DNA from 3 places in the Arthrobacter sp. BC5 genome. Region 2 is predicted to be linked to each of the others. Evidence: riboswitches for the same ligand, from Rfam matches in the RefSeq annotation. Region 2 holds a riboswitch; each other region holds the start of a gene.
The links. Region 2 has a riboswitch for cyclic di-AMP ahead of AC1MFI_RS07000 (M23 family metallopeptidase). Riboswitches for the same ligand answer to the same signal wherever they lie in the genome.
Positions count from the first base shown of each region.

Region 1 (4,600 bases), on a different replicon from region 2:
CGAGTTCCTTCATGGCTTCTGCCTGGGGGACACAAGTGAAGCACCAGCTCGCCATGAAATACAGGACCGTGGGACGCTCCCCGGGTATGGCGACCGGTTCTCCCTCCGTGGAGGTCATGTCGATCCTCTGCACGCCGTTTCCACCGGTTCCGCCTGCACTCGTGCCGGCTTCTGCGCCCCGGTTCAGCGCCGTGAGGGCAAGGACCACCACGATGACCGCGGCCGCGATGAGAGCCGTGAGGGTGAGGGTGCGCCGGCGGTTGGTGGTGACTGTCATGGGGTTCCTTGCTGTGGGTTGCGGTCGATGACCGGTTCCGAAATGTCAGGGGCGCAGCACGAATCCGTGCCAATACTGGTGGTGGTCATCCCGCGTCCGGTTTCCGGCCCGACGCCGGAACCCGTGCCGGTTCCGGAATCGGTGGAGGTGTCGGCGCTTGGGGGTTTTATGGTGCTGCGGTGCCGCAGGGACACGGCGGCCACGGCGAGGATGGCGAGCACAGCCGCGATCGTGATGACCGGCCAGGTGTCCGTGATGAAACCGGACAGTTTGACGCTGGCCGCGGTGACTGCCGGGCTCATGATCCCGCCGGCTTTCCCGCCGCTCAGGGCCGGAACCCAGTAGAGCAGCAGATAGATCCCGGCCAGGACCAGCGCGGCACCACCGAGGCGGTTGATGTAGGGCAGCAGCCGGCGGACGTGGCGGGCCACGGCATCGCGGGCCACTGCTGCGCCGAGGGAGAGAAGGATCAGCACCACAGACGACCCGGCGGCGTAGGCGGCGAAGACGGCCAGGAGCCCGAGCAGGCTTCCCGTAGACACGGCCTGCGCCACGACAGCGAGCAACAGGGCCAGACTGCAGGAAAGGGCGGCGACTGCGTAGGCCACACCGTAGCCGAATACTCCTTTAAGTCCCGAGCCTGTCCCATCCGTCCTGAGGAACCGGTGGAGGTTCACCCGTGTACCGGGCAGTTTCCAGCCGAACAGCATGCCGAGCCCGGCAATGACGATCACGGCACCGATGAGAACCGCTGCCCACGGCAGCGCGGAAGCAATGGACCGCAGTCCCACCGCGACGAGCAGACCGGCGGTCACGAAAACCACGGCGAACCCGCCGCTCAGCGCAACGCCTGCCCGGAGTCCCGCCAGCAGCGGCCGCCTACGCCCGGCGCCAGTACCCTCAGTGCCGGAGCTGATGAAGTACGCCAGGTAGGTCGGCAGCATCGCGAACCCACACGGATTCACGGTCGCGAGCATCCCGGTGACAAAAGCCAGACCCAGCGCCCCGGTCATCTACCTGCCCCCTTGTCAGAGGCAGCCGGTGGCGTAAGTGCCGGGGAAGCATCCGAGCACGAGGGCGGACCTTGATCAATTCCGGGGGCACAGCAGTCACTGGCCGTCCTTGTCCTGCCGGTACTGCGCCGCAGCATCCACAGCAGAAGGCCAGCTGCGACGATTCCTGCGGTGGCGAGCATCCAGGAGCTGCCGATCACTGCACCTGTTGCCCCGAAGACACCGGTCGCGATGAGCAAGACCGGCACTCCGCAGCACAGCAGTGCCACGAGAACAAGACCAGCCATGGACAGCAAAAAACCCGCCGTCAGCGTCAGGCCGGAGCGTTCGTTTAGCTTCGCATCTGTGGACATGATTAATCCTTTCGAGCTTTCGTGCCGCCCGACCCCGACTGGCCGTCAGGCGCAACCGGGACCACACAACTCCGTTCAGCCCCATGATCGACATTCCTCTCTGGGGGAAGGTCAAGCCGGTGCACCCTGATCCCGAGAAATACGTGGTGCAGGTGAGCACCTGAAGGCGGGCCACGCGCTGAGAGTTGGGGCAGCCGCCGGGGGCGGGATTCGCCCAGTATTGACCTTGCCCCCTAGGGGAAGGTCAACACTGGTTGGCGTAACACCATCAGAGGTGTTCGCCCGGTGAACAAATTTGCTCAATCCTGCCGCTGTCCCCGGGCCCGTCTGCAGTGAACATCAGGCAGGAGCGGGGGAACCACCGGTGGGCTTCACTGAAGCCCTTGGGGCTAAGCCGCTGATCAATCCGTTGAGGGATTTCAGCGTCCGGATGATCCCATCCGAGTCCGACAGCTAACTCCGTAGGCAGTGGGAAAGGCTACTTCTTGTCCAAGAACCATCATTCGGCGCGCCACCGCGCAATTCCTGTCCGCAGCCGCCCGGTGCGGGCAGTGTCGGACGCGGTGAGCTCGCACGCGGGAAATATAGGCCGCTCAACGGCCATCGTTGCCGCCGCATCCGGTCTACTGCTCAGTGCCGGCCTTCCAGCCAACGCCACCACCGACACCCATCAGGGCGAGAGCGGCGCAACTACCCATACGGTCGTTCCCGGTGACACCCTGGGAAACATCGCCGGACAGTACGGCGTGGAGCTGGACACCGTGTTCTCCCTCAACGGGATGAACCAGAACACCATCATCTACCCGGGCAATACCATCAGCGTGAAGGGTGAGGTGAACGCCCCGACGCCGACTACTCACACAGTCGTGTCCGGTGACACCCTGGGAAACATCGCCGGACAGTACGGCGTAGAGCTGGACACCGTGTTCACCCTCAACGGGATGAACCAGAACACCATCATCTACCCCGGCGACATCATCGCTCTGACGGGTGAGGTTGCCATCGGAGGCCCTGCCCCCGTTGCACCCGCCGTGCCGGCTAGCGCTGTCCCGACGTTACCGGCACCTGCAACGGCGGCGCCAGTAGCACCTGTAGCAGTGCCGGCGACACTTGCCGTGCCGGCTATAAGTGTTCAGGCGGTATCGGCACCCGTGCCAGCACCTGCAACGGCGCCAGTGAGCCGGCTGAGCCTGCCTCTGGCGAACGCGTCGGTGAACTCCCCCTATGGTTACCGCGGTGCCGGGGAGTTCCATACCGGCACTGATTTCGCAGCCGGATGCGGCACCCAGGTCCTCAGTTCCGCCGCAGGGACAGTCATTGAAGCGGGGTTCAGCGCCTACGGTGGCGGCAACCGGATTGTCGTCGATCATGGAAACGGTCTTCAGACCACCTACAACCACCTGGAAACCATCGGGGTGCAGCTGAACCAGTCCGTCGGAACCGGGAATCCCATCGGAGTCGCCGGATCCACCGGGAACTCCACCGGCTGCCACCTGCACTTCGAGGTAGTCGTCAGCGGCCAAACAGTGGATCCCGCTTCCTGGCTTTAACACCGAGGTGAGCGGCGCACCTTGCGCCGCACACCACGGTCCCATTCTGCCTTCCGGCAGCTGACGCTCACCTAAGCAAGTGGTGAGATGAGATCTGGCCCGTTGTTGCGGACGGATCCGACTTCCTTGCCGACGATCCGCGGAACAAGGTTGGGTTCGGGGATGGTGTCGATGAAGTGCTGCACCTGGTCCCGCTCGGTCATGGTCGGGTCCAGCCACTGATCCTGCAGGTCCTTCGGGATGATGACCGGCGTCCGATCATGAATGTGCCCGAGCGCGTCATGCGCGGCCCGGGTGAGGATCGTCGCTGTGACCAGCCACCTGTCCTCGGCATCCTCGGCCTTCGTCGGGTCGGGCCAGAACTCGTACAGGCCGGCGAAGCCCAGCAGCTGCTCCTCGTCCTCGCCGTGCAGGTAGTGCGGGGTTTTCGTCCCGTCCTCGTTCTTCTGCCACTCGTAGTACCCGTTCGCGGGTATCAGGGCTCGCCGCTTCGCGGCCGCGGCGCGAAACGACGGCTTCTCCGTCACCGTCTCGCTGCGGGCGTTGATCATCCGTGTTGACTGCACTACTTACCCCTGCTGCCATTCAACCCAATAGGGGGTTGGTTTAAGACCCGGCGCGAAGAGCGGATGAGGTTTCCGGGACTACCACCTAGGCTCGCGACCACTTGACGTGCCGCTTCCGCCAATTCCTCCGTCTGCAGGTCCATCACAAACGAGGCTGGTCGAAGGAGTGCCCGTAAAGGTGTTGGTGGGTCTGCGGGTCTTCGAGTACAAGCCAATCAACTACCTCCCATAAGGCCGGAAGCAAGTCATGGCTAAGGGCTTGTTCTCGAGTCAGCCGCAGACCCCAGACGGGAGTGCTGGGTGAGGTGTGGTTCGAGTCGATGAGGCTGGAAGCCAACTCGCCGTCCTCGGTGAAAAGACCTACCCTGCAACCGAAAGTCACGTGGTCCTCGTACTCATCGTCGTTGAAAGAGCCGAAGACGATGTTGATCCACGCCTCCGGATTACCGCCGTGTTGGTGCAGCTCGGTCTCTCCAATGGCAAACGCGTTGTGGTCTTTCAGGATGAAGTGATGGATAACAACGCTCGTCGCACCGCACATGGAGCAGGTTTTTTGGGTCGATTCGGGAGATCCGTCCAAGGTGAAAGTCATGCGGAGAACCCTAACGGACCCTAGTGGCGAACCCATGTAAAGGAAGCGCTCCCACTTGGTCGACGCCTCCTGGAACGAATTGCCGCGCAGGTGATGGTTCCAATCCTTACTGCACACATGGGAGAGTGAGCCCGTGATTTCTGATCGACGCAGCGTAGCGGACGGCGAGTTGGATCCACCTCGAGTCGGCATCGTAGTAGCCGCGACAGCTCGGCAAGGAGTGAGAGTCCTGGATGCCGAAGGCCGTGA
Region 1 is NZ_JBWXPX010000002.1:19,570-24,169, forward strand. Features, by position in the region: gene AC1MFI_RS17625 (TlpA family protein disulfide reductase) at 1-277, opposite strand, end outside; gene AC1MFI_RS17630 (cytochrome c biogenesis CcdA family protein) at 274-1,290, opposite strand; cyclic di-AMP (ydaO/yuaA leader) riboswitch at 1,930-2,125, shown strand; gene AC1MFI_RS17635 (peptidoglycan DD-metalloendopeptidase family protein) at 2,195-3,193, shown strand; gene AC1MFI_RS17640 (SOS response-associated peptidase) at 3,265-3,759, opposite strand; gene AC1MFI_RS17645 (hypothetical protein) at 3,902-4,351, opposite strand.
Region 1: it holds a riboswitch for cyclic di-AMP, as region 2 does, so the genes downstream of both, AC1MFI_RS17635 (peptidoglycan DD-metalloendopeptidase family protein) here and AC1MFI_RS07000 (M23 family metallopeptidase) in region 2, are expected to answer to the same signal.

Region 2 (4,600 bases):
TCGTCGCCGCGAACCTCATCCCCGGGACGTCGCTGCCCGTCGGAGTGGTGACCGGCGCGCTCGGCGCGCCGTTCCTGCTGTGGCTGCTCGCCACGGCGAACCGATCAGGCCAGGGAGGCTGAGAATGGCTGGACGCCAGGACCCCACGGTGCCGGACAGCCTGTCCGCTGCGGGGCTCACACTCGCGTACGACGAGCGCACCGTGGTCGACGGCCTGACCGTCGACCTTCCGGCGGGCAAGGTCACGGTGATCGTCGGCGCCAACGCGTGCGGCAAGTCGACCCTGCTGCGGGGCCTCGCCCGACTCCTCAAACCGGTCGCCGGCACGGTGGTCCTCAACGGATCGGACATCCATGCGCAGTCCACGAAGGCCGTGGCCCGCGTGCTCGGGCTCCTGCCGCAGACTCCGCTCGCCCCGGACGGCATCAGCGTCGCTGATCTCGTAGGGCGAGGGCGCTACCCCCACCAGGGTTGGTTCCGGCAGTGGACGCCGGAGGACGAAGCCGCCGTCGCGGACGCGCTCGAAGCCACGGACACGCTCGCTCTGGCCGACCGCAGCGTCGACGAGCTGAGCGGCGGCCAGCGCCAGCGCGTGTGGATCGCGATGGCCCTTGCGCAGCAGACGGGGATCCTGCTTCTCGACGAGCCCACCACGTTCCTCGACGTCACCCACCAGATCGAGGTGCTCGACCTCATCACCGACCTCAACCGGCGCTCCGGGACGACCGTCGTCATGGTGCTGCACGACCTGAACCTCGCGGCGCGCTACGCGGACCACCTGATCGCGATGCGGCACGGCCGGATCGTCGCCGAGGGGGTGCCGTCCGCCGTCGTCACCGAGGACATGGTCTCGAACGTCTTCGACCTGGCGTGCCGCGTGATCGAGGACCCGGTGTCCGGCACGCCCATGGTGGTTCCCATGAGTCGGCACCACGGTGCCGCAGCCCCCGTCCGTCCCCCGACACCCCCGGCCGGCCACGAGCCGCTCCGGGGCTACCGACCCAACCCGCAGGACACCGTTCCCGCCCACGTGGAGGCAGCATCATGACCGAAGTCAGCCAGCGGAATTCGCGGCGCACCACGGCGGACACCGAGCCCATGGTGCTGGCGTTCGACGTCGTCGTCACGGCGGTGCAGGACCTCAGCCCCACGTTCCGCCGCATCACCTTCGGCGGGACCTGCCTGGCGGCGTTCGGCGTGGCAGGGGAGACCCTCGATCTCCGGATCAAGATCGTCATTCCCGCGGCGGGGCGCGAGTGCCCCGACATCGCAGGGATGATGAAGCGCGGTGATTCGGCGAACTGGTACCAGCTGTGGCTCGGCCTCGAGGCGGAGGAGCGAGGCTGCATGCGCACCTACACCGTCCGCGAGTCCCGCTGCGGGGGCGCGCAGCCGGAGATCGACGTCGACTTCGTCATGCACCTCGACGCCGACGGGCGCGGTGGGCCCGCGTCGGAATGGGCGGCAGCGGCCCGGCCCGGTGACCGTGTCTGCGTGATCGGCCCCAACTCCTCGGCGGCCCAGTGCGCGACGGCGGGCGCCTACGGCGGGATCGAATGGAGCCCGGGACTCGCGCAGCACGTGCTCCTCGCGGGCGACGAGACGGCGGTGCCGGCCATCAGCGCGATTCTCGAGGCGCTGCCAGGGGACATCAGCGGTCATGCGTTCCTCGAGGTGCCGGACGGGCAGGACATCCAGGACATCCGGACGCGGTCGTCCGTCGCCATCACCTGGCTCGTGCGCGGGCGGCGGGGCCACGGCGAACTCCTCGAGTCGGCGGTCCGCGACGCCGTCCGGGTTCCGGGCTGGGTGTCGCTCTCGGGTCCGGAGCCGGTTGCGGGGGGACGCGAGCCCGAGGACGTGGACATCGACAGGACCATCCTCTGGGAGACACCGCAGCGGCTCGAGGCGGCGATCGTGAGATCGACGGTCAATCCCGGGCGCCTCCCGGGCAGCCAGCCCTTCTATGCGTGGATCGCGGGCGAGGCAGCCGTGGTGCGTGGACTGCGTCGCTACCTCGTACGGGACGTAGGGGTGGACAGGAAACAGGTTGCCTTCATGGGCTATTGGCGCAAGGGGCGCGCAGAGCTTTCCTGAAGCACCGACGGCGGCCGAAACTCAGGTTCTCCCGCGTCTTTCCGCAGGATTCCGATGCCGGAACGCAGTATCGCACGGATCATCCACAGGCTGGATAACGGAATTGTAACTACGCGTGTCCTCGCCTAATGTTTGACCAGTCAAAGCTGGTCCATGTGATCCAGGTCCGCACGCCTAACCCTGCCAGCGGACCGCCTGAACAACCTGTGGCAGGGGTGGAGGATCCACATTCCGGCGGCTCGTGCCGTCTTGGGGTGAAGCCCTCAGCACGGCGCGCCTCGGGTGCGGTCCTGCCGCCGTCCGAGCCCGCGCCGAGGGGGCCGAGTCAACTCTTGCTCAAATCCGACAGCTAACTCCGTGGGCGTCCTGAGAGAGGTATGCAGTTGACCCAGACGGTCCTGTCCGGGCGCCGTCGCGCGTCCGACGAGCGCGCGCACCACCAGCCGACCCCCCGCCGCTCTGCCCACGCCCCGCTTCCGAGCCGTCGCTCGCTCCGCGCCCAGGCGCATTCCTCCGGCCCGGCGGGTCCTGCCGTTCCTGCGACTGCAGCTACGGCATCCGCGGCCGCTCCCGGTGCACCTGCGGAGCACGGGTCCGCCTTCCGGGTACCTGCGCCGATCGCCGTCCTGCCGGCGCCCGTTCTGCCCGCCCCTCCCTCCGTGGTTCCTGCTCCCGGCGTGCCCGTTCCTGCAGTACCGGGCGGGCTCGGCACCGCGCCGGACCCGACCCGCCGTGAACTGCGCGAGAGGGAGAGGGTCGAGCGCCAGGCGGCCGCCGGTGCACCGATGCCCGAGGTCGCCGCGCCCACGCCGGCCGCCCCGGTACCCGACCTCCCCACCCGGCGGAGCGCTCGCGCGTCGGATCTGCGCGGGCGCCCACAGGCCCGGTCCGCACGGCGCGCAGCGGTCCGCTCCTCGACGCTCCTCCTGGCAGCAGCCGGGCCGACGCCGCTGGCCCGGCTGCGTGACAACGCAGCCACCGCCGGTATCGTGCTCGCCTCGGCGGGCCTCCTCATGGGGGCCGTCGCGCCGTCGGCCGCCACCACGCCCGCCGACGGCGTCGCCCTCGCCTCCGGGATCGCTCCGGCCGTCACCGCGCCGGCGGAGGCCACGGTCATCTTCGCCCTCGAGAGCGCAGGTCCGGCCGCTGAGGGGATCGCGCCGAGCATCGCCGATGCGCGGGCGCTCTCGGCCTCGCTGACACCCGCTGCGAAGGAGCGCAAGGCCTTCGGTGCTCCTGTGGACAACCCGGTGGTCGCCTCGACCTTCGGGTACCGCGTCAACCCCCTGGGCGGCTCCGCGTCCGAACTCCACACGGGTCAGGATTACGCCAGCGCGTGCGGCACGCCGGTCAGGGCGGCCGACGCGGGGACCGTCGTGGACTCCGGCTGGCACGCGTACGGCGGAGGCCAGCGCATCGTGATCGACCACGGCGACGGCCTGAAGACCACCTACAACCACATGAGCGCTCTCGGGGTCGTGGTCGGGGCCACGGTGCAGCGCGGCGACGTCATCGGCGCGGTCGGCAGCACGGGCAACTCCACCGGCTGCCACCTGCACTTCGAGGTCCTGGTCGATGACGAGAAGGTGGATCCGCAGCCCTGGCTGTGAGTACCCGGCGGGGAGCACGTCCCGGGCCGGGAGGTGCCGCCTCCTTCCGCTAGGGCAGGGGCTCGCTGACGACGGCGGGGTCCTTGTAGCCCAGCGGCATCCGGAGGCGGAGCGAGTCGGGCTTCATCTCGAAGGCCATGTGCGTCGCCTTGCCGAGCGGGTCGCCGTCGAGCTGCACCTCGAGCGGCTCGCGCAGGGTGACCTCTGCCGTGCGGCACTGGAAGTACTCGAGGGAGGGGTCCTTGCCCCTGCCGCGCGCGAACAGCTTGCCGGCAACGGCGAGCCAGCCGAGCTTGCCCTTCGGGGCGACGGTCATGAGGTCCATCAGGCCGTCGTCGATCTTCGCGCCGGGGAAGATCTCGAGGCCGCCCATGATCTTCCCGCAGTTTCCGCCCATCACGCTGCGGAGACGGCGCTCGAAGGGCCTGCCGCCGTCGATGGAGATGGTGGTGCGCGCCGGCCTGCCGGGGAGGTTCCTGATCCCGGCGTCCACATAGGCGAGCCAGCCCACCTTGTCCTTCAGCTCGTCACGCGTGTCGGACATGATGGCGGCGTCGTAGCCGATGCCGGCCATGACGAGGAAGACGTGGGCGTCCTGCGCCCGGTCCACGGTCACATGCACGACGTCGATGGTGCGTTCGGTCCCGCGGAAGGCGGCTTCGACGGCGGCATCCGGGTCGTCGACGGCGATATCGAGGTTGCGGGCCAGGAGGTTCCCCGTGCCGAGCGGCACGAGCGCCATCATGGTGCCGGTCCCGGCGAGCTCCTCGGCGACGCAGCGGACCGTGCCGTCCCCGCCGGCAGCGATGACGAGGTCCACCCCGGCGTCGAGCGCCTGGCGCGCCTGGCCGTGACCCGGATCGTCCGCCGTGGTCTCGATGACGAGGGGATCC
Region 2 is NZ_CM155273.1:1,514,600-1,519,199, forward strand. Features, by position in the region: gene AC1MFI_RS06985 (FecCD family ABC transporter permease) at 1-122, shown strand, start outside; gene AC1MFI_RS06990 (ABC transporter ATP-binding protein) at 125-1,048, shown strand; gene AC1MFI_RS06995 (siderophore-interacting protein) at 1,045-2,097, shown strand; cyclic di-AMP (ydaO/yuaA leader) riboswitch at 2,259-2,477, shown strand; gene AC1MFI_RS07000 (M23 family metallopeptidase) at 2,481-3,707, shown strand; gene AC1MFI_RS07005 (diacylglycerol/lipid kinase family protein) at 3,757-4,600, opposite strand, start outside.

Region 3 (4,600 bases), 900 kb from region 2:
TGAGCCACTGCACCTGCGCATCGAGCGTCACGAGGGTGGACAGCGACGGCGTGTTGTAAGTCTGGTTCAGACGTGAGTTGTCGATCGCCGTCTGCAGGTCGAGGAAGTCGGGGATCCAGCGCTCACCGGCGGCGATCCGTCCCGCGCGTTCGAGCGCTGCGGGGGAGAAGAGCCCGAGCCACAGCCCGCCGTCGGAGGCGAAGTTCTTCTGCGGCGCGAAGTAGTAGACGTCGGCCTGCGACACGTCCACATCGAGGCCGCCCGCGGCGGACGTCGCATCCACGAGGACCAGCGTGCCGTCGTCCGCACCCTCGATCCTGCGGACGGGAGCCGCGACGCCGGTCGAGGTCTCGTTCTGCGGCCAGGCGTACGTATCCACCCCGGCTTCGGCGACGGCCGACGGGCGCGAGCCGGGCTCGGACGTGATGATGCTGGAGGCCTCGAGGAACGGCGCCCTGTCGGTGGCGGAGGCGAACTTGGAGCCGAATTCGCCGAACGAGAGGTGCTGCGCCTTCCGTTCCACGAGTCCGAACGTCGCGACGTCCCAGAATGCCGTCGAGCCGCCTACGCCGAGCACCACCTCATAGCCGGCGGGTGCTCCGAAGAAGGTGGCGAGCCCTTCCCGTACACGGCCCACCAGGCTGCGCACGGGGGCCTGCCGGTGGGAGGTCCCGAGCAGGGTCCGGCCGGCCGACACGAGGGCGTCGATCTGCCCGCTCCGGACCTTGGAGGGGCCTGCGCCGAACCGGCCGTCCGCAGGCAGCAGGTGTTCGGGGATGCGGGGCGTTTCGGTCATGGCTGCTCCAGCTGTCTCGGCGTCGGGTCTCGCCCTCATTCTGCCCCAGCTCGAGCGGTGCCTCCATTTGTGAACGCTGCCCCGGACGACGCCCGGACCGCCACCGCCGTGCTCCCGCCGGGATTGCCGGGCCTGTTGCGCCATGCGTTAACCTTGGGAAGCGTGGGGCGGAACAGGCCGTGGCGGCTGTGGCCCCCCTCGCCGGCGTGAGGCATTCCAGCCGGGCACCCGCACCGCACCAAGGAGCTGAACCGCATGACGGATCTCATCGACACCACCGAGATGTACCTGCGGACCATCCTTGAGCTCGAGGAAGAGAACATCGTGGCGCTCCGTGCGCGCATCGCCGAGAGGCTGCGCCACTCCGGGCCCACCGTGTCCCAGACCATCGGTCGCATGGAGCGTGACGGACTCGTGGTGGTCTCCGGCGACAGGCACCTGGAACTGACCGAGGTGGGCCGCCGGCGTGCTACCGAGGTCATGAGGAAGCACCGCCTCGCCGAGCGGCTGCTGAGCGACGTCATCGGGCTCGACTGGGCGTACGTACACGACGAGGCCTGCCGCTGGGAGCACGTCATGAGCGAGCGCGTCGAGCGCAGGCTCTACGAACTGCTCGGGAAGCCCTCCGAATCCCCCTACGGCAACCCCATCCCCGGCCTCGAGGCGATCGGCGGCGTCCAGTCGGAGCTGTTCACGGACGGCGTGGTGACCCTGCTCTCCGCGATGGGCACCTACTCACCCGAGAAGCAGGTCACGCTGGTCCGCCTGGCCGAGCCGATCCAGGTGGATCCGGAACTCCTCACGCAGCTCGACGAGGGCGGCCTGCGCCCCGGCGCGCACCTCAACCTGGAGTCCGTGGGCGGTTACGTCTCCGTGCGCGTCCCCGGCGTCGAGGGTGCACTCGAACTGCCGCCCGAAGTCGCGTCGCACGTGTTCGTCTCCGTCGCGGCCTGAACGGCCAGGCAGGGTACACGGAGCACCGTCGTCACCAAGAACACACCGTTTCGTGACCGGAATGTGACATAACGCGAATTCTGCTGTAGCCTTCATCTCGTGCCAAATTCGCTCTAGATCCGGCACCCTCTTGCAAATCGCCTAGCTCTGCCATTGCCAGAGGTCCGTCCGCACCATCGCATGGCAGAGGCGGGGGAACCAATTTTCGGGTTTCGTAACTGAAATCCTTGGGGTTAAGTCGCTGTTCACGCAGCGGCCGGGTGACTCCCATCCGAATCCGACAGCTCACCTCGCAGGCGTTGGGAGAGGCAATCCAACGTGTCCAACAGCTTTTCGGGCCGCCACCGCGCGCCCCAGACCGTGAGCCCGCTGACGGCTCTTTCCGCCGCAGTAGCGTCCAACGCCGGATCGGTCGGCCGCCAGGCAGCCGTCATCGTCGCCGCATCGGGCCTGGTGCTCACCGCGGGCCTGCCGGCCCAGGGAGCCACCACCGCAGAGCGCGAGGTCCAGTCCTCCGCAGCACTGGCCGTGAGCCGGGTCGTCTCGGCCGAGGTCACGGTCCCCGCCACCGCCGAGGTCTCCTTCGACCGCGTGGCCGTCGAGGTCACTCCCGCTCCGGAGCCCGTCGTCGAGGCGCCGGCCCCCGTCGTCCAGGCCGCCCCCGCTCCAGCCGCCGTGCAGGTCGCCGCGCCTGTCGCTCCCGCAGTGGCTGTTGCTCCCGCCGTGGCTCCCGCTCCCGCAGCGGCCGCCGTGCCTGCAGCGCCGGTTGCCAGGCCCGCCGCGCCCGTCGCTGCCGCACCGGCGGCTCCTGCCGCCGCCCCCGTGGTGCAGCAGGCTCCCGCGCCCGTCCAGTCCTCCGGCGTCGCTGCCGGGCTGGTCGGCTCGGCCTACGCCCAGATCGGCGTCGCCCAGGACTGCACCGCCATGGTCGAGAAGGCCCTGCGCTCGGTCGGCAAGTCCGTCGGCGACCTCGCTCCCGGCCAGTTCTACCAGTTCGGCGATGTCGTCGGCAGCCCCGCTCCGGGCGACCTCGTGATCACCGGCGGCCACGTCGCGATCTACGTCGGCAACGGCCAGGTCATCAGCGGTGGCCTGAACGGTATGAACACCGGCCTCCACAACCTGTCAGACCTCCCCGGCGCCAGCTTCGTCCGCGTCCGCTAGAAACCACACACGGAGAAACCCCCCATGTCTTCACGCGCCACACTTGCACGCCACCGGGGAGAAGCGCAGAACGCTGCGAGCTTCTCGGCCCTCGCCAAGGCCGTCACCACCAACGCAGGCGGGATGGGCCGCCAGGCCGCCGTCATCGCCGCGGCTTCGGGCCTCGTCCTGACCAGCGGCGTCGCGGCCAATGCCGCAGACCTGCAGCCCCAGCGCGACGTCGCCGCCTCCAACGTCACCGTGACCTCGGACCGTGCGGTTGTCGTCGCGTCCACCGGCACGGCGGTGTCCTTCAACATGACGCCGGTGAAGGTCAACGCCAAGCCGGTCGTCGCCGAGAAGGCCCCGGTCGTGGAGGCTCCGGTCGTGGAGGCCCCGGTCGTCCAGGCTCCCGCCCCCGCCGCTCCCGCCCCCGCTGCTCCCGCACCTGCTGCAGCTCCCGTCGCTGCCCCTGCGCCTGTCGCAGCCCCCGTCGCAGCGGCCGCTGTTGCCGCTCCGGCACCTGCCCGCGCCGTGACTCCGGCACCCGCACCGGTGCCTGCCCCGGCTCCGGCCCCCGCACCGGCTGCTGCGCCCGCGGTCTCGTCCGGCGTCGCCGCCACGATCGCGGCAGCCGCGCAGGGCCAGCTCGGTGTGATGCAGGACTGCACGCGTCTCGTGAGCAACTCGCTCGCGGCGGCGGGCATCAACTTCCACGGCTGGCCGGCAGGCTACCTCTCCCTCGGCCGCACGGTGAGCGCCGGCCAGGCCATCCCGGGTGACCTCATCTACTACGCCAACGGCGGCATGGGTATGGCCCACATCGCGGTATACATCGGCGGCGGCAAGGCCGTCCACGGTGGATTCAACGGCAACACCACGGTGATCGCACCGGCCGAGCTCGGCTCGGGCGGCGTGTACATCCGCGTCGGCGGCTGATCCAGCACCGACGCCACTGCAGGAGGACCGGCACACCGTGCCGGTCCTCCTGCAGTTAACCCGCACCGGAACCAGGGAGGTACGTCAACCCGGTGCCGCACGGATTAGCGGCGGACGGGCCTCCGGCTTACCCTTGCAGTGTCCAATCCGAAGCACTTCTCCCGTACCCCGGGATGGCAACCGGTTGAGGGGAACAGGTCAGCAATGAGGCTTGCTCCATGCGCACTCTTGTTCTGAATGCAGGGTATGAACCACTGGCGGTCATCACGTTCCGCCGGGCACTGGTGCTTGTGCTCACGGGGAAGGCGAGTGTCATCGCGGAGGACGACGAACCCATCGTCGGCCCCACGGAGATCCTGGGCAGGCCGTCCGTGATCCTCCTGAACCGGTACGTGAAGGTCCCGTACCGGCACGACGTCACGGCCACGCGGCGGGGTGTGCTGCGGCGCGACAACCATCTGTGCGCCTACTGCGGGAAGACGGCCTCGACCATCGACCACGTTCTGCCGCGGTCCAGAGGAGGCGCGGACACCTGGGAGAATCTCGTCGCCTGCTGCCTGAAGTGCAACAACGCGAAGGGCGACAAGACGCTGGCCAGCCTCGGCTGGAAGCTGCGGATCGTGCCGCTTCCTCCCCGTGGCCCCCAGTGGCAGATCCGGGAACTCGAGAGGCCCGCCCCGCAGTGGAGCGCCTTCCTCGAGGAGAACGCCGCATGATCCCGGACACCCCCGCGTTCGACGCCGTCGTCCTGGCCGGCGGCCGGTCCTC
Region 3 is NZ_CM155273.1:610,765-615,364, reverse strand. Features, by position in the region: gene serC (phosphoserine transaminase) at 1-796, opposite strand, end outside; gene AC1MFI_RS02650 (iron-dependent transcriptional repressor DtxR) at 1,052-1,750, shown strand; cyclic di-AMP (ydaO/yuaA leader) riboswitch at 1,879-2,063, shown strand; gene AC1MFI_RS02645 (NlpC/P60 family protein) at 2,069-2,914, shown strand; gene AC1MFI_RS02640 (NlpC/P60 family protein) at 2,939-3,832, shown strand; gene AC1MFI_RS02635 (HNH endonuclease) at 4,051-4,548, shown strand; gene mobA (molybdenum cofactor guanylyltransferase) at 4,545-4,600, shown strand, end outside.
Region 3: it holds a riboswitch for cyclic di-AMP, as region 2 does, so the genes downstream of both, AC1MFI_RS02645 (NlpC/P60 family protein) here and AC1MFI_RS07000 (M23 family metallopeptidase) in region 2, are expected to answer to the same signal.